One region of the Cohnella massiliensis genome, then DNA from elsewhere that is predicted to be linked to it. Evidence: predicted binding sites of a transcription regulator. Region 1 holds the regulator's gene; each other region holds the start of a gene.
The links. The regulator Rex, encoded in region 1, represses fermentation and respiration genes when NADH is low (regulators of the CRP and FNR family bind a similar motif). The targets are predictions, from matches to a motif close to TTGTGAAATATTTCACAA.
Positions count from the first base shown of each region.

Region 2: nadA (quinolinate synthase NadA) is a predicted target of Rex. The motif match lies at 3,902-3,919, and genes of this name have one in related genera.
Region 3: B7E11_RS06320 (DUF1641 domain-containing protein) is a predicted target of Rex. The motif match lies at 2,819-2,836, and genes of this name have one in related genera.

Region 1 is NZ_LT821259.1:1,678,934-1,686,231, reverse strand. Features, by position in the region: gene B7E11_RS21675 (RNA polymerase sigma factor) at 1-324, opposite strand, end outside; gene B7E11_RS21670 (AAA family ATPase) at 572-2,059, opposite strand; gene B7E11_RS21665 (hypothetical protein) at 2,061-2,594, opposite strand; gene B7E11_RS21660 (cell wall elongation regulator TseB-like domain-containing protein) at 2,795-3,331, opposite strand; gene B7E11_RS21655 (amidohydrolase) at 3,328-4,632, opposite strand; gene B7E11_RS21650 (redox-sensing transcriptional repressor Rex) at 4,629-5,291, opposite strand; gene dinG (ATP-dependent DNA helicase DinG) at 5,328-7,298, opposite strand, start outside.
Region 2 is NZ_LT821241.1:12,682-19,979, reverse strand. Features, by position in the region: gene tilS (tRNA lysidine(34) synthetase TilS) at 1-594, shown strand, start outside; gene hpt (hypoxanthine phosphoribosyltransferase) at 658-1,197, shown strand; gene ftsH (ATP-dependent zinc metalloprotease FtsH) at 1,298-3,298, shown strand; gene csaA (chaperone CsaA) at 3,374-3,706, opposite strand; gene nadA (quinolinate synthase NadA) at 3,942-4,880, shown strand; gene nadB (L-aspartate oxidase) at 4,916-6,532, shown strand; gene nadC (carboxylating nicotinate-nucleotide diphosphorylase) at 6,525-7,298, shown strand, end outside.
Region 3 is NZ_LT821256.1:365,410-372,707, reverse strand. Features, by position in the region: gene B7E11_RS06335 (sn-glycerol-1-phosphate dehydrogenase) at 1-257, shown strand, start outside; gene B7E11_RS06330 (MDR family MFS transporter) at 527-1,960, shown strand; gene B7E11_RS06325 (TetR/AcrR family transcriptional regulator) at 1,983-2,579, shown strand; gene B7E11_RS06320 (DUF1641 domain-containing protein) at 2,928-3,374, shown strand; gene B7E11_RS06315 (NAD(P)/FAD-dependent oxidoreductase) at 3,410-4,591, shown strand; partial or broken gene B7E11_RS06310 (cyclic nucleotide-binding domain-containing protein) at 4,728-4,892, shown strand; gene B7E11_RS06305 (DUF1284 domain-containing protein) at 5,175-5,609, opposite strand; gene B7E11_RS06300 (antibiotic biosynthesis monooxygenase family protein) at 5,688-6,029, opposite strand; gene B7E11_RS06295 (carbohydrate ABC transporter permease) at 6,450-7,280, opposite strand; gene B7E11_RS06290 (carbohydrate ABC transporter permease) at 7,280-7,298, opposite strand, start outside.

The DNA.
Region 1 (7,298 bases):
GACGCCGGCGGAATCGCCGATCCGGTCCGTGAGCGTCACCTTCCGCAGGAAAGCCGACCGCTTGAAATCGATCGCCGTATTGCGCGTAATGGTGAGCAGCCACGTCTTGACGGACGAATCGCTGCGGAAGGCGTGCAGGTTTTTGTATACTTTGATGAAAACTTCCTGCGTGATATCGTCCGCCATATCCCATTTTCGCGTAATGCTGAAGGCGTAGTTCCATACTTCCTTGCCGTAAGCGCTCATCAGCTCGTTCAACAGCGCTTTGCGGTCCTCGGATTCGGTCATGTATTTTAAATAATCGAAATTCGCTTCGGAGTTCAAGCCTTCCACCTCTTTATTCGACGATCCGGCAAGCGCACAAGTTTAAAGATTTCATAAAAAAGATCGCTGCCCGGCAAAAACGGCTTCGCCGCCCTTAGGGACAAGGAATGTCGTTTTTAAAACGGGCCCGTTCGAACCTTTTACTATGCTAACATATTTCAGGTCCGGTTTCTTCTTTATCATCGAAAAAGCAGAAAGGGACGCCCCTCCGGTCTCGATGACCTTTTGGGACGCCCCTTGCCAGGCGTCAGGCTGCCTGCTTCAACTGCTCTCTCAACTGCTCGCCGGAGAGCGTTTCCTCCCGAATCAGCACGGCCAGCAGCCGTTTGAACGTTTCAAGATGGCCGCGGAGCAGCTCGCGAGTCCGTTCGGTCAGCTCTCCGAGAATGACCGCGTTCTCCTGCGACCATTGCTCCGTCGTCACGGCTTGCGGGTGGACGATGCCGAGCCCCGACATGCCGGATTCGATCAATGTGCGGACGATGTTCGTCGCCTGCTCGAAATCGCCTTTCGAGCCCGTGCTCCGGCCTCCGTAATTCAACTCTTCGGCAACGGCGCCGCCGAGCGCGATCATAATCTGATCCTCGAGCGTTTCTTTCGTGTACAAATAGCTGTCCTTCGCCGGATGATGGCGGACGTAGCCGAGCGCGCCGCCCCTCGGCGTCAGCGACACCTGCGCCACGCTGCCGGGACGCACCGTTTCGGCCACGATGGCGTGACCGAGCTCGTGAATCGCCACGCGCTCGCGTTCCTCGCGCGTCGTTTCGCGGTCCATCCGCTCGCCCATCATCACCTTGTCGATCGCTTTGCCGAAATGAGCAGCTTCCAGCTTCTCGCTCTCTTCTCTCATCGCGTAGATCGCCGCCTCGTTCATGACGCTTTCCAGCTGCGCGCCGGAAAAGCCGAACGTCTCCTCGGCGATTTTGGCGAGCGACACTTCCCCGGCAATCGGCTTGTTGCGGGCGTGCAGCCGCAAAATGTGCTCGCGCCCTTTACGGTCCGGCATATCGACCTGAATATGCCGGTCGAACCGCCCCGGCCGGAGCAGCGCGGGATCGAGCAGCTCCTTGCGGTTGGTCGCAGCGATGAGCAGAACCCGCGGCTTTTCGTCGCCCTGAATGCCGTCCATCTCCGTCAGCAGCTGATTGAGCGTCTGGTCGTATTCCCGCTGCTGCCCGCCGTCGCGCTTGCCGCCGATGCCGTCGATCTCGTCGATGAAGATGATCGCGGATTCCCGCTTCCGTTTGGCCGCAAGCCGTCTCGCTTCCTGGAACAAGTCCCGGATGCGCCCCGCGCCGACCCCGACGTACATCTCGACGAATTCGCTGCCCGAAGCGGACATGAACGCCGAATGCGTGTGCTGCGCGGCCGCCTTGGCGAGCAGCGTTTTGCCCGTGCCGGGGGGACCGGTCAGCAAAATGCCCTTCAGCGGGCGAATGCCCAGCTTTTCGACCTGCTCGCTTCGCACGAGAAATTCGAGCGCTTCGACCAATTCTCGTTTGGCTTGCTCCTGCCCGCCGATATCGTCGAACGTCAGCGCCTCCGGCTCGCGCGCGGGCGTCTTGCGCGTCGCCGCCCCCATCGCCACGCCTCCGCGCCCTTTCGCGACCAGCATCAGCCCGCCGACGAGACAAACGCCCATCAGCAGCGGCAGCGCGGGAATCCCCGCGTAGATCAAAAATACGACAAGCACGGGCAAAAAGCCGAGCGCGATTTCTTTTCCGTAATTTCGCAAATTACGCATTCGGCCACACCCCAAACTTGGCCGGCTGGCGAGGCAGGATGACGAATTTCGCGTCGTCTCCGCTGCGAAGCGTAATATAAACGTTGTTGTCGTCCATTTCGGTAGCCGTTTCGAGATTCGGATATCGTTCCGCCAGCGACGCCATCGCGTCGCGAACGTCCGAATACTGCCCTTTATCCATCGCTTCGGCGACGTCGAACAGCGCCTGGCTCCAAATATGCTCCAGATCGTCGTTCGTTCCGCCGTCCACGACGAATTGCAGCGTCTTCGACCCGATCGACGATGCGCCCTGCTCGGTCACCTTTTTGTACACCTCGGCCAAATTCGCGTCCGCGGCCAGGCCGACCTTGAGCGTAACGTCGTTTCCGCTCATGCTCGACTCGGCGGACTCCACGCCCGGCACCGATTCCGCGATCCGGTCCAAAGGCTGCTCCACCCCGTAGTGCCGGTAACCGTACCAACCGCCAAACAACAAAACCGCGGACAACGCGGCCGTCGTGACCGTCGGTCCTATTTTCAATTTCATGCCGCAATGTCCTCCTTGCTCTTATTTTTATGATCATCGGATATACCATTTGTACATCAATGAGTATATCATATTTCGATAGATTCATCGTCAGCTAATCGTTGGCAGCGATCCCAGCCGAACGCGCAAAAAAAGCCTTCGGGCTCCTCGATAAGAGCCTGAAGGCTTTGCGTGCGGCGCGTTTCTTCGTTCGGAACGTTTCAACCGGCCGTGCGGCCCGGCAGTTCGTACGTTTTCAGCTTGGCACCGTCCTCGAACGCGTAAAAATCGATCGCCTGCCGTTCCGTCTCCGGATCGGCAACATAACGAATTTCCCAAGCCGGCCGATCCTGAAACCAGCCGGGAAGGATGCGGACGATTTTCGCGCCGGGACGCTCGGAAGCGAACCGCTGCTCGGCCTGGTCCTGCGACAAGCCGTTGGCCAGGGCATCGTTCGCCGCCCCCGACTCCCGCACCCATACGATCCGGGCGACGCCTTCCGCGTCCTTGCCGATGACGACCCAAACCGTTTCCTCCCAAACATGCTTGACGGCCGAATCGATCGAAGTCAGGCCCGCTTCCGTTTTGGCGAGTTCGATCGCTTCCGCCTCGTCCCTGCGGTAATCGGCATCGGCGTTGCGGACCGTCATCACGAGCAGAAGCAGGAGCAGGAGAACGAAGCTTACGGTCAGCACAATCCAGCGAAGCGGCGAGATCCGGGCCGATCTCCGGTAATGGTCGCTGCGGCTCACCGTCACGCACGCAGCCTTTCGAAGCAGCGCTGCGCCTCGCGGCGAATCCGTTCGACGTCGAGCGTGAGCAGCTCCCGATTGCGCATCAGCTGGCGGCCGTCCACCCACATATGGGCGACGTCGGCGCCGGAAGCGGCGTAAACGAGATGGGAAACGTAATCGGTAGCCGGAACGAAGTGAGCCTTTTCGATGGATACGGCGATGAAATCCGCTTTAAGTCCCGGCTTCAGCATGCCCGTTACCCCTTCGAGCCCGATCGCCTTCGCGCCGTACGACGTGCCGAGGCGAAGCGCCTCCGCGGCGGGAACGACCGTCGGCACCTTCGAGACGCCTTTGTGAAGAAGCGCGGCCATCCGGATCTCTTCGAAAAGGTCGAGATTGTTGTTGCTTGCGGCCCCGTCGGTGCCGAGCGATACCGTCACCCCGGCCCGCAGCAGCTCCGGAACGCGGGCGACGCCGCTGGCCAGCTTCAAATTGCTTACCGGGTTGTGCGACACCGCCACGTTGCGATTAGCGAGCAGCGCGATTTCCTCGTCGGTCAGATGCACGGCGTGGGCGACGAGAGCAGGCCGCGAAAACAGGCCGAGACGGTCCAGATGCTCGACCGGGCGAACGCCGTAGTCGCGGACGTTTTGCTCGACTTCCGCTTCGGTCTCGGACATGTGCGTATGTAGCGGAAGTCCGAGTTCGTGAGCGGCGGCGACGATCTTTTCAATGTAATCCGGCGGGCAGGTATATGGCGCATGCGGAGACATCATCACCTGAATCCGGCCGTCCGCTTCTCCGTGCCAATCTTTGGCGAACCCGACAGCGTTGTCCAGCTTGGCCTGCTGAACGTCGGGAGGGCACAGTCCGATCACGCCCCGCGTAAGACTAGCCCGCAGCCCGGAGTCCCTGACGACTTCCGCCACCCGGTCCATATGGTCGTACATGTCCACGAACGTCGTCGTGCCGCTCAAAATCATTTCCGCCGCGGCCAGCGAAGTGCCCCAGTAAACGTCGTCGCCCGTGAATTTCGCTTCCATCGGCCACATATGATTTTGCAGCCAGTCCTGCAAATTCAGGTCGTCCGCGAGCCCTCGAAGCAGCGTCATCGCCGCGTGGCCGTGCGTGTTGATGAGACCGGGCATAAAAAGATGGCCGCGTCCGTCGATCGTCTCTTCCGCCGTCCGTTTTTCCTTCTCCGGCGCGGCTCCGTCGCCGATCGCCGCGATCGCGGTTCCTTCGACCGCCATCCAGCCGTTCACGACCGGCCGCTGCGGATCCATCGTAATCAAAATTGCGTTCTCGATCAGCCAACGTTTCATGGTTCACGATTCCCCTCATCGGTTTGATTTTCTTCGTCGCGGTTCATGTAATATGCCAGGCTGAACAGATCCGCGGTAAAATCGGACTGATGCAGCCGCGTGTCGGGCGGCGTGCGAATGACGGTCGGGGCGAAATTGAGGATGCCCCGGATGCCGGCGGCGACGAACTGGTCGGCGACGTTTTGCGCCTCGGACGCCGGCACCGTAATGATGCCGATCGTAATGTTTTTCTCCTTGACGGTTTCGTTTAATTTTTCCATCGGGAGAATCGTCAAATTGTTGATCGTCTTTCCGATTTGCGAAGGCTCGCGGTCGAAAACGGCGGTGATTTTCATGTTTTCTTTCAAATACATATTGTAATTGCAAAGCGCCCGTCCGAGATTGCCCGTTCCGACAAGGGCGACGAAAAGCGGCCGGTCGAGCTTCAAAATGTGGCGGATTTTTTCGATCAAATATGGAACGTTATACCCGACTCCCTTGCGGCCGAAGTCGCCGAAATAAGCGAGGTCTTTGCGAATTTGGGCCGGATTGAGGTCCAGCTTTTCGCCCAAATCCTGCGACGACACCGTCTGAACGTCGCTTCTGTGCAGTTCGTCCAAATAGCGCAAGTAGATCGGCAAGCGCCGGACAACGACTTCGGAAATTTTATCCTGCTTCATCCGATTCCCCCCTGTCTGCTTATGATAGAATGACCGCTATTCGTGCGCCTGCCCGAGCCAATCGCGGATTCGCCCGACAAGCCCGGAGGCCGGCAAATGCTCCATTTTCGGCCCGGGCAGCGAATATAAAAAGTGCTTGCCGTAATTCGTTTCCAGCACGCGCGTATCGTACAGGATGACAATGCCTTTGTCGCTGGTCGTCCGGACGAGACGGCCGAACCCTTGCTTGAACCGAATGACCGCCTGGGGCAGCGACAGCTTCATGAACGGATTTTTCCGTTCGGCCGCCAGGCGCTCCGATTTGGCCTCGGCTACCGGATGGTTCGGCGGCTGGAAGGGGAGCCTTACGATCGCGAGGCACGTCAGCGCGTCTCCCGGGATGTCGACGCCCTCCCAGAAGCTGCTCGTGCCGAGCAGCACGGACGAGGGCTGCTCCCGGAACTGCCGGGTCAGGCCGCTGCGGCTGCTGCCGTCGATCCCTTGCCCGAGCACTTCGATGCCGGCGGGAGCCAGCAGATCCTTCAGCGGGCCGTGCACCGCTTTAAGCATTCGGTACGAAGTGAAAAGAACGAGCATGCGGCCGCCCGTCGCGCGGGCGACGTCCGCCAGCGAACCGATCAGCGCCTCGGTGAACCGATCCTCCCCGTCGCGCCCCCGGATGTTCGGAAAATCGCGGGGAATGAGCACGAGCGATTGCTCCCGGTAGTTGAACGGGGACGGAAGCTGGGCCGTCATCAGCTTTCCGGCTTTGTCCGCTTGCGTCAAGCCGAGCTGCTCGGTGACGTAATGAAACGATTTGTCGACGGTCAGCGTGGCGGAAGTCATCACGACGCTCGATTTGCGGTCGAAAATGTATTCCTTCAACTTTCCGCTGACGTCGGCCGGAACGCCGTACATCGAGACGGACCGGCTGCGGTATTGCGTTTGCCCTTCAAGCCAGTATACGAAATCCGGATCCGCAAGCGTGACGAACGATTGCAGCTCCGCCTTCACGGCCGCCAAATCCTTGACCGCGCCGTTCAGGTCGGTGAGCAGGCTTTGCAGCGGAAGCTCGTCCGCCCGTTCCCGAATGTCCGGGAGCATTTTTTCGAGCGGTTTGATCAAATCCGACAGCAGCTGAATGACATTGCGGCCGTCGGTCTGGGCCGCCTCCCACTCGTCGGGGAGCTGATCCGGCTTGATCCGGTACGACAAGCTTCCCGTCTCGTCGGAGGCCGAAAGCTTCGCCAGCATGGCGAACAGGCGATCCGTCCAGCGTTCCCAGCTTTCGCGGATGTCCTGAATTTTCGGAACGGCCTCTTCCAGTTTTTCCGTCCAGGCTTGGGCGTCTTTGTCCGGATCGGAAGCGAGCTGCCCGATCAGCTGCGGGAGCAATCCGGTCCGGGCGTCCTTCATGAGCCGGTATAACGGATTTTGCAGCGACCCGTAAGCCGTTTTCTGGCCGAGATGGTGGCTCGCCACTTCCTCCAGATGATGGGCCTCGTCCACGATCAGCTGGCTGTACGCGGGGAGAAGCCGGTTTTCCGCGCGCAGGTCGGTAAACAGCATCGCGTGATTCGTAATGATCAAATCCGCTTTGCCGGCCTCGTTGCGCGACCGGTGGTAAAAGCATTTGCGAAACCACGGGCAGCTTCGATTCAGGCAGGAATCCGCGTCGCTCGCGACCGCGGTCCACTCGTCTTTCGCGCGGCCGTTCAAATTCAGCTCCTCCGCCTCGCCGCGTTCGGTATCCGCCAGCCAGACCGTCATCTGAGCGCGGACGACCGCTTCTTCCTTGCTCATGGCGTATTCGGGAATTTGCAGCTGCTGCTCGAATTTGCGCAGGCATAAATAATTGCTTCGGCCCTTGAAGACGGCCGCCTTGAACGGCACCGGAAGCACCTGCTGCAAAAGCGGCAAATCCCGTTGGCGCAGCTGCTCCTGCAATTGGATCGTATGGGTGCTGACCATGATTTTTTTTGATTCTTTCAATCCATAATAGAGAGCAGGAATCAAATATCCGAGCGA
Region 2 (7,298 bases), on a different contig from region 1:
ATTAAATTAATATTAAGCTGTCTTGAAAACGAGAACGAACCCGCCGATTTCGAAAGGGTGGAAGAGGCCGTCGCCGCGATTTCCTCGGAACGGACGACCGGCTGCCGCATCGACCTCGGACGGGGATGGACGGTCTTATGCGAGTACGAATCGGCTTTTATCGGATCTGCGCCGGCGTTAACGTCCGGCTTTTCCTATTCCGTTTCCGGACCCGGAACGGATGCGGCCGTGCCGGAAGCCGAGACCCTGTTCCGTTTTCGCTGGTTTACCGGAAGCAGCACCTCTCCTGCGGAGTTTCGAAGGGAGGCTTTTTTTGACGCGGCCGATCTGCGATTTCCGCTGACGATTCGCAGCCGCCTTCCCGGCGATCGGCTGGAGCCCCATGGATTAAAAGGCTCCAAAAAAGTGCAAGATATGTTCGTCGACGCTAAGGTTCCGCGTTCGCGAAGGGATTCGGTGCCGCTCCTTGCGGACGCGGACGGCCGCATTTTGTGGATTCCGGGCTTGCGCCGCTCGCGGCATGCCGTTCCGAACGACGCGACCGCGGCCACGGTTCGGGTCACGGCCGAATCTCTTCGCGACAATCGCGAATAACAGCGACATGAACGGAGTAATGCTATCATACCGTGTATTAAATCGGATCGGGAGGACCCATCTTTGCAGAACGACATTCAAGAAATTCTGTATTCCACGGAAGAGATCCAAGCGAAAGTCAAGGAGTTGGGCGCCGCCGTCAGCCGCGATTACGAAGGGCGCAACCCGCTCGTAATCTGCGTGCTGAAGGGCGCCTTTATTTTTATGGCGGACCTGGCCAAGAACATCACGGTCCCGATCGCTCTGGATTTTATGGCCGTCTCCAGCTACGGCAATTCCACCCGGTCTTCCGGAGAGGTGCGCATCGTCAAGGATCTGGACACCTCCGTCGAAGGCCGGGACGTCATCATTGTCGAGGATATTATCGACAGCGGCCTGACGCTCAGCTACATTATCGACGTTCTCGAGCGCCGCAACGCCCTGTCGGTTCGGGTCGTCGCCCTCTTCGACAAGCCGGGGCGCAGGACGGTCGACCTGAACGCCGACTATACGGGCTTCGTCATCCCGGACGCTTTCGTGGTCGGGTACGGTTTGGATTACGCGGAGAAATACCGCAATTTGCCTTTCGTCGGCATACTGAAACCTGAAGTTTATTCGAGCTAATGATGCGCTGATGACCGCCTTGACGAGCAGGCCCGAATTTGTTGTGATGCTCAGACAGGCTATGGTAAAATGATGTAAGCGTGTCGAGAGGAGGTCAGGGATGAATCGGATCATCCGGAACACAGGCTTTTATCTGCTTATTTTTTTGGTGACCGTCGGGATCGTTCAGTTTTTCATCAGCCGGAACGAGACGACGGAAGGACTTACGTATAACGAAATTTTGGCCGTTGTGCAGCAGGGGAACGTCAAGGACCTGCAGCTGCAAGTGGACAACGGCACTTATTTGGTAACGGGCCATTACAAAGAAAAACCGGCCGACCGGAGAAGCGACGCCTTCGCCGGGCGGGTGATGTATACCGAGGATGCCGCGCAAAATTTTGCGTCCCTGGCCGTGGAGAAAGGCGCGATCGTCGAATTCAAGGAAATGCGGGGTCAAAGCTTCTGGCTTACGTTCCTGACATCCATCATTCCGTTCGTGATCATGTTCATCCTGTTCTTCTTCCTGATCAATCAGGCGCAGGGCGGCGGCGGCAAGGTCATGAATTTCGGCAAAAGCAAGGCGCGTCTATATAATGAAGAGAAAAAACGCGTCACCTTCGAGGACGTGGCGGGCGCCGACGAAGAAAAGCAGGAGCTTGTGGAAGTCGTCGAATTCCTCAAGGACCCCCGCAAATTCGCGGCTCTCGGAGCGCGAATCCCGAAGGGCGTTCTGCTCAACGGGCCTCCGGGCACCGGTAAAACGCTTCTCGCCCGCGCGGTGGCGGGCGAAGCGGGCGTACCGTTCTTCAGCATTTCCGGTTCCGACTTCGTGGAAATGTTCGTCGGCGTCGGCGCGTCGCGGGTTCGCGACCTGTTCGAAAACGCCAAGAAGAACGCGCCCTGCATTATCTTCATCGACGAAATCGACGCCGTCGGCCGTCAGCGGGGCGCGGGCCTCGGAGGCGGACACGACGAGCGCGAACAGACGCTTAACCAATTGCTCGTCGAGATGGACGGTTTCGGCGCCAACGAAGGCATCATCATTATCGCGGCGACGAACCGTCCGGATATTTTGGACCCGGCCTTGCTGCGTCCCGGCCGTTTCGACCGCCAAATCACGGTCGACCGTCCCGACGTCAAAGGCCGCGAGGCCGTACTCAAGGTTCATGCCCGCAACAAGCCTTTGAACAAGGACGTGCGGCTGGACACGATCGCCAAGCGGACGACCGGCTTCACCGGCGCCGACCTGGAGAACCTGCTGAACGAAGCGGCGCTTCTGGCCGCGCGCAAAAACAAAAAAGACATCAATATGATCGACGTGGACGAAGCGATCGACCGCGTCATCGTCGGCACCGAGAAGAAGAGCCGCGTCATCAGCGAGCGCGAGAAACGGATCGTGGCCTACCACGAATCCGGCCATACGGTCGTCGGTTACTTCCTCGAGCACGCCGATATGGTTCACAAGGTGACGATCATCCCTCGCGGACGCGCGGGCGGCTACGTCATCATGCTGCCGAAGGAAGACCGGATGCTCGTCACGAAGCAGGAATTGCTGGATAAAGTGACCGGATTGCTTGCCGGACGCGTCGCCGAAGAAATTTTCATCGGCGAGATCGGCACCGGCGCCTACAGCGACTTCAAGCAGGCGACCAGCATCGTTCGCAGCATGATCATGGAATACGGCATGAGCGAAAAGCTCGGGCCGATGCAATTCGGCCAAAGCCAGGGCCAAGTGTTCCTCGGCCGCGATCTCGGACACGAGCCGAACTATTCGGACAAGATCGCGTACGAGATCGATCAGGAAATGCAAACGATCATTCAAAGCTGTTACGACCGGGCGAAGAAGCTTCTCACGGAGAAAAGCGAGGAAGTCCATTTGCTCGCGAAGACGCTGCTTGAGGAAGAGACCCTTGAGCTCGAACAAATCAAGAGCTTGATCGAGAAGGGCGATCTGAGCGGCGCGAACAGCGGCGGGAGCACTCCCGACGATTCCAAGGGCGAGCCGACCGTCGACGCGCTCGGAGCGAACGTCCGCGTCCGCATCCAGACGCGCGAGGGCGAAGCGACGCCTCCCGCGCCGGATCAACCCCGCGACGACGACGGTTCCGAAGAACCGAAATAACGGGAAATCGCATCCAGATTATAAAACCTCCGGCCCCCGCAATGCGCGGGTCGGAGGTTTTTTGATGCCGGTCGATCAGGCAATCGGCGTCCCGTTCGGAACGGGCTGGTCGGGCCGGAGCAAAATGACGTCTCCTTTTTCCGGCACGCCGCCGAGCACGAGCACTTCCGATTCGAAGCCGGCAATCCGGCGCGGAGGAAAGTTGACGACGGCGACGACCTGCTTGCCGATCATCGCTTCCGGCGCATAGCGCGCCGTAATTTGAGCGCTGGAGCGCTTGACGCCGATGTCCGCCCCGAAGTCGATTCGCAGCTTGATCGCCGGGACCCGGGCTTCGGGGAAAGCTTCCGCCGCGACGACGGTGCCGATGCGCATATCCAACGTCAAAAAGTCATCGATTGTAGCCAAATGAACGAAGCCTCCTTTTATAGAATCATCCTATCATACCCGTACAGATCGCGCATTTGAAATCGGCCGCCGTCTTTTTCCGAACTTTCATTGACAGCCCTATTTCCCGAGTGTAAATTAATTGTTGAACAGTTTGTGAGGCGACCCATGAAAATGTCGCGAATTGTTCAAACTAATGAAAGATCGACAACAACTTTGTGCTTATATTCACAAATTCAAGCGAGGAGAATCCGCCATGGAAGCCTTGGCCCTGGAACGCAAAGCGGAGCAAAACCGCGAGCTGCGCGAACGGCTGCTGCAACTGAAAAAAGAGCGCAACGCCATTATTCTCGCGCACTATTATCAGCGGGATGAAATACAGGAAGTCGCGGATTTTCGCGGGGATTCGTTCCTGCTCGCCCAGAAGGCGGCGGAGACGGATGCCGACGTCATCGTGTTTTGCGGCGTGCATTTTATGGGGGAGAGCGCCAAAATTCTCGCCCCGAACAAAACGGTGCTCGTGCCCGACGAACGCGCCGGCTGCCCGATGGCCGACATGGTCAACCCGATCGGCCTGAGGGAGCTGAAAGCGAAGCATCCGAACGCAAAAGTCGTCACGTACATCAATTCGTCCGCCGACGTCAAGGCCGAAACGGACATTTGCTGTACGTCCTCGAACGCGGTCAAGGTCGTCAACTCGATCGACGCCGAAGAAATTATCTGGTGCCCGGACAAAAACCTCGGCCACTGGGTGCAGCAGCAAACCGGCAAAAACATGATTATTTGGGAAGGTTACTGCAACACGCACGACATGCTCACGATCAAGGACGTCGTGGAGATGAAGGCGAAGTACCCGAACGCGCAGTTCGTCGTTCACCCCGAGTGCCGCCCGGAAGTCGTCGAGATGGCCGACTACGTCGGAAGCACGACCGGCATCCTCAAGTATTGCCGGGAATCGGACTGCAAGGAGTTCATCGTCGGCACGGAGGACGGCACGGGGTACCAGCTGCGGCTGGACAGTCCGGACAAAACGTTCCATTTCGCTTCGAAATTCCTCGTCTGTCCGAACATGAAGGTCAACAACCTCAAAAAAGTCGTCCGCTGTCTGGAGACGATGCAACCGCAAATTTACGTGCCTGAAGATGTAGCCGAAAAAGCCAGAACGTCGCTCATGCGCATGCTGCAAGTGAAGTAGCATGCGCTACTTTCTTCATGAGGAGATCTCCGATCATGATTCCACGTTATATAGTCGATTTCGATCCGCGCGAGCTGCCCGAGCATAAAACCGACGTTATCGTGATCGGCGCCGGCATTGCGGGCCTGTTCGCCGCCCTTCAGGCGAGCCGCAGCGGCAAGCGGGTGCTGATGATCACGAAAAAATCGCTGTTTGACAGCAACACGAGGTATGCCCAAGGCGGCATCGCCGCCGTCATTTCCGAGGACGATTCGCCCGAATTTCATCGGCAGGATACGCTGATCGCCGGGGTCGGCCTTTGCGATCCGGAAGCGGTCGACGTGCTTGTCCATGAAGGGCCCCGCGGGGTGGAGGACCTCATTCGCTACGGAACGCATTTCGACGAGGAGAACGGCCTGCTGGCATTGACCAAGGAAGGCGCCCACAGCCAGCGGCGCATTTTGCACGCCAACGGGGATGCAACCGGTTTCGAAATCGTGCGGGCGCTGGCGGAAAAAGTCGGGGCCGATTCCCGGATCGAAGTATGGGAAAATCATTTTGCGCTCGATCTGCTCACCGAGGACGGGGAGTGCCGGGGGGCGCTCGTCCAGAAGCCGAACGGCGCGCGCGTCGTCGTGCTCGGGCTCGCGACGGTGCTGTGCACCGGAGGCACGGGGCAGCTGTATCGCTACACGACGAACCCGGAGGTGGCGACCGGCGACGGCATCGCCATGGCCTACCGGGCCGGGGCCGTCATTCGCGACATGGAATTCATCCAATTTCATCCGACTTCGTTATGCTACCCGGGAGCGCCGCGCTTCCTGATTTCCGAGGCGGTGCGGGGCGAAGGCGCCGTGCTTCGGAATATTCGGGGCGACCGCTTCATGGAAAAATATCACCCGCAGCTGGAGCTCGCGCCGCGCGACGTCGTGGCCAGGGCGATCGTCAGCGAAATGGAAGCGACGAAATCGACCTATGTCTATATCGATATTACCCATGAAACGCCGGAGCTGATCAAGCACCGGTTTCCGACCATTTTCGAATACTGCCTTAATTACGGGCTCGATATGACGACCGACTGGATACCGGTCGCGCCGGCCGCCCACTATATGATGGGCGGGGTTCGGACCGACCTGAACGGGGAAACGAGCATTCCGCGCTTGTTCGCCTGCGGTGAGGTATCGTCGACCGGCGTGCACGGCGCGAATCGGCTGGCGAGCAATTCGCTTTCGGAAGCGATCGTGTTCGGCCGCCGGATCGTGGAAAGGATCGGCACGTTGCGGCCGCTCGCCGCGGGCGTGCGGTCCGGAAGCGGCGAAAGCCGGAAAGCCGGCCCGACGGGCGCGATCGTCGAACGGAGATTGAAGCTGCAAAAAGTGATGGTCCGTTCGGTGGGGCTCAGGCGCAATCGGTCCGGTCTGCAAAAAGGAATGGACGAGCTGAACCGCCAGCTTCCCGTGTTTCAGACGGCGCTGGCCAAACCGGAGGAGCTCGAGTTCGCCAATCTGCTGACGTGCGCGCTGCTCACGACGGAAGCGGCGCTCGCCCGCGAGGAAAGCCGGGGCGCGCATTATCGCGAAGATTTCCCGGAACGGAACGACGAGGCATGGCAAAAGCACACGGTGCTGCACCGAGAAAACGGAATCGGCGAGGAGGTTGTCGGACATGTTTGAGCGGGAGAGCGATTTTCGGATCGGGGGACCGGCGGTCGACGCCATCCGCGCGCAAATTCGCGCCTGGCTTGCGGAGGATATCGGCAGCGGCGACATCACGACGATGGCGACGGTGCCGCAAGGCCATCGCTCGAGCGGCATTATCCATGCGAAAGCAAGCGGCGTAGCAGCGGGCATGCCGCTCGCCCGGATCGTCTTCGAAACGGTCGATCCGTCGTTGGCGTTCGAAGCGAAAATCGCCGACGGGACCTTTCTTGAAAAAGGGACGGTGCTGGCGGTCGTCGAAGGCTCGACGCACAGCATTTTGACAGGGGAGCGCCTTGCGTTGAATTTGCTGCAGCGGCTTTCCGGCATCGCTACCCAGACGAAAGTTTATGCCGATGCGGCGGCCGGATACTCCGTCAAAATCGCCGACACCCGGAAAACGACGCCCGGCCACCGCACGCTGGAGAAATACGCGGTGCGGATCGGCGGGGGCTACAACCATCGCTACGGCCTTTACGATGCCGTCATGATCAAGGATAACCACATCAAGGCGGCGGGCGGCATAACGGAAGCCGTGCGGGCCGCCAAGTCAAGGGCGCCGCACACGATGAAAATCGAGGTGGAGGCCGAGTCGCTCGCCCAGGCGGAGGAAGCGGCCAAGGCCGGGGCGGACATCGTCATGCTCGACAACATGCCGACCGACCGGCTGCGCGAAGCGGTCGCGCGCGTGCGCGAGCTGGATCCGCACGTGCTGCTGGAAGCGTCGGGCGGCGTTCGGCCG
Region 3 (7,298 bases), on a different contig from region 1:
AGATGGGGGAGTATGCCCCGAACGAGGCGGCGGCCGCCGAGCTGCGCGTCGCCTTGCGGAACATTCCGGACCCGGACGCCCTGCGCGGGCTGCTGCGCCGGGTCGGAGGCCCTTCCTCCGTATCCGAGCTGGGCGTGAGCGGCGAGCTTCTGGCCAGAAGCTTGCGGGAAGCGCACCGGGTTCGCCCGAACCGGTTCACGCTGCTTCGGGCTTATAATGAAAAGAAGGCGGCGGGACAGCAAAAACCGGTTCGATAACCGAGCGGAAACATTGCGAAAATCTTGCGAAAACAATAGGAAAATAAAATAAAAAAACAATGAAAAAGATGAAAAAGAAGCTTTGACACGCGGACCCTTGTTTGGTAGAATCCACCTATCGGACAACTGTCCGCTTTCTTGTTGTCCCTATCGGACAATTGTCCGCAACAGAAGAGTTCAGGCTCGCCCCTGCCGCCGGGGCGACGCTCAGCTCGAAGGAGGAGTATGGCTTGAGTGCCGTAGGCAGTACACAGACAAATGCTCAAAGCATCGACTTGAGCAACATCAGGAGAGGACCAATCGTAGCTGCGCTTATTATCGGTGCGTTCGTTTCGATCATGAACGAAACGCTGCTGAATATCGCCTTCCCCGATTTGGTCAACGAGTTCGGAGTCGCCTTGACGACGGTGCAGTGGCTGTCCACCGCGTACATGCTCGTTATCGGGGTGCTCGTTCCCGTCACCGCGCTTTTGCAGCAATGGTTTACGACAAGGCAAATGTTTTTGACCGCCATGACGCTGTTTCTGGTCGGGACGGTCGTTTGCGGCGCGGCGCCGGTATTTGAAGTGCTGCTTGCCGGACGGATCGTTCAGGCGGTCGGAACGGGTCTCATGCTTCCGGTCATGATGAATACGATCCTGATTATTTACCCGCCGGAGCAACGGGGCGGCGCGATGGGGATGATCGGTCTCGTCATCATGTTCGGCCCCGCGATCGGCCCGACGCTCTCCGGCTTGATCATCGATCAGTTGAATTGGCGCTGGCTGTTTTTCTGCGTGATCCCGTTGGCCGCGTTCTCGGTCATTTTTGCGGCTCTTTATTTGAAAAACGTCTCTACCATTACGAGGCCCAAAGTCGATTTGCTCTCGATTTTGCTGTCGACGGTCGGCTTCGGCGGCGTCGTTTACGGCTTCAGCAAGGCGGGCGAAGAATCGTGGTCCGAACCGGTCGTCGGCTGGTGCATCGGCATCGGGTTGCTCGGACTTCTGCTGTTCGTTTGGCGCCAGTTGAAAATGAAAGAACCGATGCTGGATTTGCGCGCGTTCAAGTATCCGATGTTCTCGATCGCGACGATCCTGCTCATCGTCGTCATTATGACGCTGTTTTCGACGATGGCGCTGCTTCCGTTTTTCCTGCAGGGAGCTCTGCTGTACACGGTGTTTAAATCCGGCCTGATCATGCTGCCGGGCGGCGTGGTCAACGGGATTATGTCTCCGATCGCCGGCAAGCTGTTCGACAAGTTCGGTCCGAGATGGCTCGTCATTCCCGGCCTGGTGCTGGTCAGCGCGGCAACCTGGACGTTCAGCGGCATTACCGCTTCGGCCGGCGCGGGCTATGTCATTTTCCTCCATATCGTCATGCTGATCGGGATCTCGCTCGTCATGATGCCTACGCAAACGACGGGATTGAACCAACTTCCGCCCGAGCTCTATCCGCACGGAACCGCGATCCTGAATACGCTCCAGCAGGTGTTCGGGGCGATCGGCATGGCGTTGTTTATGAGCGTTCTGTCCTCCGGGCAGAAAAGCTATTTGGCCGAATCGAGCAATCCCCAAGCGCCCGAAGAAGCGGTTCAAAGCTTGGTGGCGGGGCTGCAGGACGCCTTTACGCTCGGCGGCATCTTCGCGATCGCGGCGCTCGTCATCTCTTTCTTCTTGAAGCGGGTGCGGACTGCTCAAGAGCAGGCGAAATCGTTCCATTAATCCGCGAAAGGGAGTGAGAGGAATGTCGCGCAGAGAAAGTACGGAGATGTTGAATGCGGAAATTCTGCGGACGGCCCAATCCCTGTTCAACGATTTTGGCGTCGAGGCCGTCAGCATGCACCAGATCGCCAAAACCGTCGGAATCGGCCAAGGCACGCTTTACCGCCGCTATTCCAACAAAGGCGATCTGTGCAGGTCCCTGATGAAGGACAAGTTCGACCGCTTCATGGAGGAAATCGAAACGTATTTGGAGCGCAGCAAGGAACGTCCCGTCGAGGAGAGGCTCGGGAAAATCATCACGGATTTGATCGTTTTTACGAACCGCGACATGGAATGGGTACGGACGATGCTTTCTTGCGCCAGGCTTGAAGATACGAGAGACCAATTGTTCGAAGCGCCCCCGTTCAAGTTCATCCGGGGGACGATCCGGAAGCTGCTCGCAGAAGCTCAGGACGAGGGGAAGCTCATTCCCCTCGATCCCGAGTTTACGTCCTGCGTGCTGGCCGCTTCGTCCTTGACGCCGGAAATGATGTTTTATTTGCACGAATCGGGCTACAGCTCGGAAGAGATCGCGGAACGATTGTCGCAAACGTTTTTGGCCCCCTTATTTATTCGATGAAATTCGCTCCGTCAAAAACGACGTTCTCCGCCCTTCGGACGACGAGTCGTTTTTACTTGGTGAACAAAATCACATTCTTTTCGTTTTTTTGCAAAAAATCCATTCAAGTTTGTGGCGAAAAGGTGTAGAATAGACACGAAGGTTCGACGTCTGCCCGTGTTTATGCGAAAGACAGGAGGGTGCCGGAACCGAATCGTTTGCAAACTTGACGCAAGAGCGCCGCGTTTTTTCGGTTCTTCATGTGAAATTTGTTACAATGTTCGGTTTCCAGCCCTCGATTTTTGCATTGGCCGACAGGCACGAAGATAGCAACCATACTGACATCCTTGCAAAGGAGGACGCTCCCGTATGTCCGAAACAGCTGTTTCCCAAGAAACGCTTGCCGAGCAAGCCGAAGCGCAACGCCAACCGGTCGATGTATTGGATCAACTGATGAAGCCCGAGGTCCAGGAGTCGTTGACCACCTTGGTGGAAAATCTGCCGAAGCTGGCCGAATTGGTCACGCTCATGACCAAAGCTTACGATTTCGCTCAAGCCGTCGCGACGGACAAAGTGCTGATCAACGATTTCGCGCAAGGAATCGGAGAAATGGCCAAGCCTGTCGTCGACAAGGCGAAAGGCATCGCATCCGCCGCGATCGAAGCGAACGACCGCGCGCAGCAAGATTCCGCAACGATCGGATTGTTCGGATTGCTCAAGCTGCTGAAAGATCCGCAAGTGCAAAAATCGTTCCGCTTCGCGCAAGCTTTCCTCAGCGTGCTCGCCGAACGTCAGCAACAGCAACCGCGCCCGTAAGACAGACCCGAAACGCATAAGAACGGAGGATGGATATGTCGAAACAAATTCTGATTCTGGGCGGAGGGTACGGCGGTTTGCTGGCAGCCCTGACGGCGCGCCAACACCTGAGCGTTGCGGAAGCCCAAATCACGCTTGTGAACCGTTTCTCGACGCACCAAATCATTACCGAGCTTCACCGTCTTGCCGGCGGCACGATCGGAGAGAAAGCCGTCTCCCTGCCGCTTGAAAAACTGCTGAAAAACAAAGGCGTCAACATCGTCGTCGACACGATTTCGGAAATCAAGCCCGACGACAAGAAAGTGACGGGAGCCAGCGGCGCTACGTACAAGTACGACGCGCTCGTCGTGGCGCTCGGCAGCGAAACGGCCTACTTCGGCATCCCGGGTCTTCAAGAGCACAGCTTCGTGCTCAAGTCGGTCAACGACGCGAACCGCATTCGCGCGCACGTCGAAGCCGAACTGGACGCCTACAAGAAAACGGGCGACAAAGCGCACGCGACGTTCGTGGTCGGCGGCGGCGGCCTGACCGGCGTCGAGCTGATCGGCGAGTTCGCCGACAAGCTGCCGGAGCAATGCCGCGCCAAAGGCATCGACTTCAACGACATCAAGCTGTACGTCGTCGAAGCCGCTCCTTCGATCCTGCCGGTATTCCCGCCCGAACTGGTGGCCCGCGCCGTGGAAAGCCTGTCCAAGCGCGGCGTGCAATTCCTGACCGGCGTCGCGATCACGGAAAGAACGCCTTCTTCCGTTTCGCTCAAGGACGGCAGCACGATCGAAACGAATACGCTCGTCTGGACGGGCGGCGTGCAAGGCAATCCGGTCGTCGCCAATTCCGGCCTCGAAGTCAACCGCGGCCGCGCGACCGTCACGGAAACGCTGCAATCGACCTCGCATCCGGACGTGTTCCTGGCGGGCGACTGCGCCGTCGTGTTCCCTGCCGGCAGCGAACGGCCGTATCCGCCGACCGCGCAATTGGCATGGCAAATGGGCGAAACGGTCGGCTATAACCTGTCCGCGTACTTCAAAGAAGGCAAAATGGACAGCTTTACGCCGGTATTTTCCGGTACGCTCGGCAGCCTCGGCCGCAAGGACGGCATCGGCACGATCGGCGCGAGCCAAACGCGCCTGAAAGGCCTGCCGGCCACGTTGATGAAGGAAGCGTCCAACATCCGCTACCTGTCGCACATCAACGGCCTGTTCACGCTGGCGTATTAATCGCATACAGTTAACGGAAGAGGGCGCCGAAGGGCGCCCTCTTTCGCTATCGGCGGCGGGACAAAATAACAAAAAACCCTTGGGGGAAACAAGGGCTTCAAAGACGGCTATTTTTTTAAGCCAAGGGGGCTGGCCCGTGATTTTGCATAAGGGCGAAACGCTGTTCCGGCAAGGCGAGTCGGGTCCGCTTTACCGTCTTCGGAAAGGCATGCTCAAAATCGTCCGCCTGCACGAGAACGGGACGCCGACGCTCGTCAATCTGATCGTGCCGGGAGAGACGATCCCGCACCATTCGCTGATCAGGGCCTATGTTGGATTTTGTTCAATCAAGGGGGCGGAAAACGGGGAAATCGCGATCTGGAGTGGATTTTATCCAATGAGTCACTTGGGATTTGGGCGAATACGCCAAAAAGGTCTCGCCAGGTTGGACAAAATCCAGCGAAACCGGAAAAAAACGCGAAAAAGCCCGTTTTGCTTGGAAAAAATCCAACCAAGCTTTCCCCGGCCTTGCGCCATCCCGCCTAATTCCGCGCCATGCTATGTCCCCCCCCTCCCGCGAAACCCGCCAAAAGGGCAATGCGCGTCACCCGGTCGTCTTTCCCGGCAAAGGGCGCAAGGGCCGGCCGGAGCGAATGTGGGCGACCCCTTCCTGGCACAGGCCTAACGGTTGCCAGGGGCAGTCGTGACAGAACCGATCGATATCCCGGGGCCGGACATGCTCCGTCACCCGGCCGACAATCTCGGTCCAGCTCGCATTCAATCCCGGTCTCAATCCGAGCTTGAGCAAAATGTCCCGATCTTTCCGGTATACGCTTTCGTTATGGCAGTGATTCGGCTGATCGGCCGGAAAAGCCCGGCAGATGTCGTCGGGACCTTCGATGATGGCGATCGGGGTATCGGGATCCGCGCGAAGCGTTTCGTAGACCGAGGTCATGTTGACGCAGAACTCTTCGGAATATCCCTTGCCCCTGAAACCTAGCAGACAGAGAAGATGATGGCCGCGCAGTCTTATCGTCATTTTATCGTTTCCGCTCCTTGACGCGAGCGTCCCTTGCGATTTGCGGGAAGATTCGCAAGAGGCGGCCCGAGCCTTCGTTCATGACGGGGACGATGCCTTCGGCAGCGTGACCGACTTCACTTCGTACATGCTGACGGTCGTGTCGAGCAGATAATCCGGCTTCTCCTGGTTGCGCGAATTGCGGTGTCCTTCGATATGGGCCGGGCTTTTCTCCCATGTTTTCCACGCTTCTTCGGATTCCCAGCGGACGACGACGACGACCTGCTCCTGTTCTTCAACTTTGCGCGCCTTTTTGATCATGACGCTCAAATCGATAAAGCCCGGAATATCGGCCATCGGATGGTCCGGCCTGCCGAAGCGTTCCGCTACCTGACCGGCAAATCCGGCCTTGACGGTAATTGTCCTCATTTGAACCAACATGCGGCTCACTCCTTGCTGTTCATAAGAATAAAGTCGGTATGAAGGCTGCTTTGGTTATCGGGGCTGGGGCCGCGGGGGAACGCAGCCCCAGTAATGTCATTCTAGATGAAAATCATTCTCAATGTCAAATGAATCTGGATAAAAAAAGGGGGCCGCCCGAAAGGCTGACCCACCCCTTATGCATCTAAACCCCTGCGTACGGACGCTGCCGCTCCAGTTGAGTCGTAGCAACTCATCTCAACCCGTCAAACGCATAAAGCCGCATGCAATTGAGCAAAAATGACTCATCTTGCCCCCTGCGGCACGGACGCTGCCGCTCCAGTTGAGTCGTGGCTACTCATCTCAACCCGCCTTGCGTGAACAGCCGCTCCTTTTCGCCGATCGGGCCGCGTCTCCTTCCATGCGCGGCCGATCGTCCGCTTATCCTTTGACGGCGCCGGCGACGACGCCTTTGACGATGTGCTTTTGCAGGAACATGAACACGACGATCGAAGGCAGAACGGCCATCACCATGGCGGTCATCGCGTACTGCCAGTCGGACGTGTATTGGCCGACGAAGGTGTAGGCGGCAAGCGTCAGCGTTTTCGTCGACGGCGAGCCGTTGACCATGAGCAGCGGAAGCAGGAAGTCGTTCCAGATCCACATGACGTCGATGATGATGATCGTCGTCGTGACCGACTTCAGCAGCGGGAAGATGACGGAGAAGAACAGCCGGAAACCGGACGCCCCGTCGATCGTGGCGCTTTCGTCGATTTCTTTCGGGATGCCTTTGACGAACCCGTGATAAATAAAGACGGCGAGCGGAGCGCCGAAGCCCCAGTACAGAATGCCGAGCCCCCAGGTGCTGTCGGAAAGATTAATATTTTTCGCAAGCTGGAGCACCGTGAGCATGATCGATTGGAACGGAATGAGCATCGGCATGATCAACAGAAAGTAGACGATCGAGCTGAACCGCGATTTCGTCCGCGCCAGCTTGTAAGCGGCAATGGACGAAACGAGGATGATCCCCGCAAGGCCGAGCACCGTAATGATCGCGTTGTTCAGAAACAGCCGCGGATAGTCGATGAAATTCCAGACGTAGGAATAGTTTTCGAAAGCCAGGCTTTTCGGGAGGGCGATGACGTCGGTCATGACCTCCTGAAAGCTTTTAAGCGAGTTGATGATCGCCAGGAACAGCGGGTACAGAAACAGCAGCGACAGGAGGAACATGAAGATTTCGAGCACGATTTTTCCCGCTTTGTTCGATGTCATCAGGCTTCAACCTCCCTG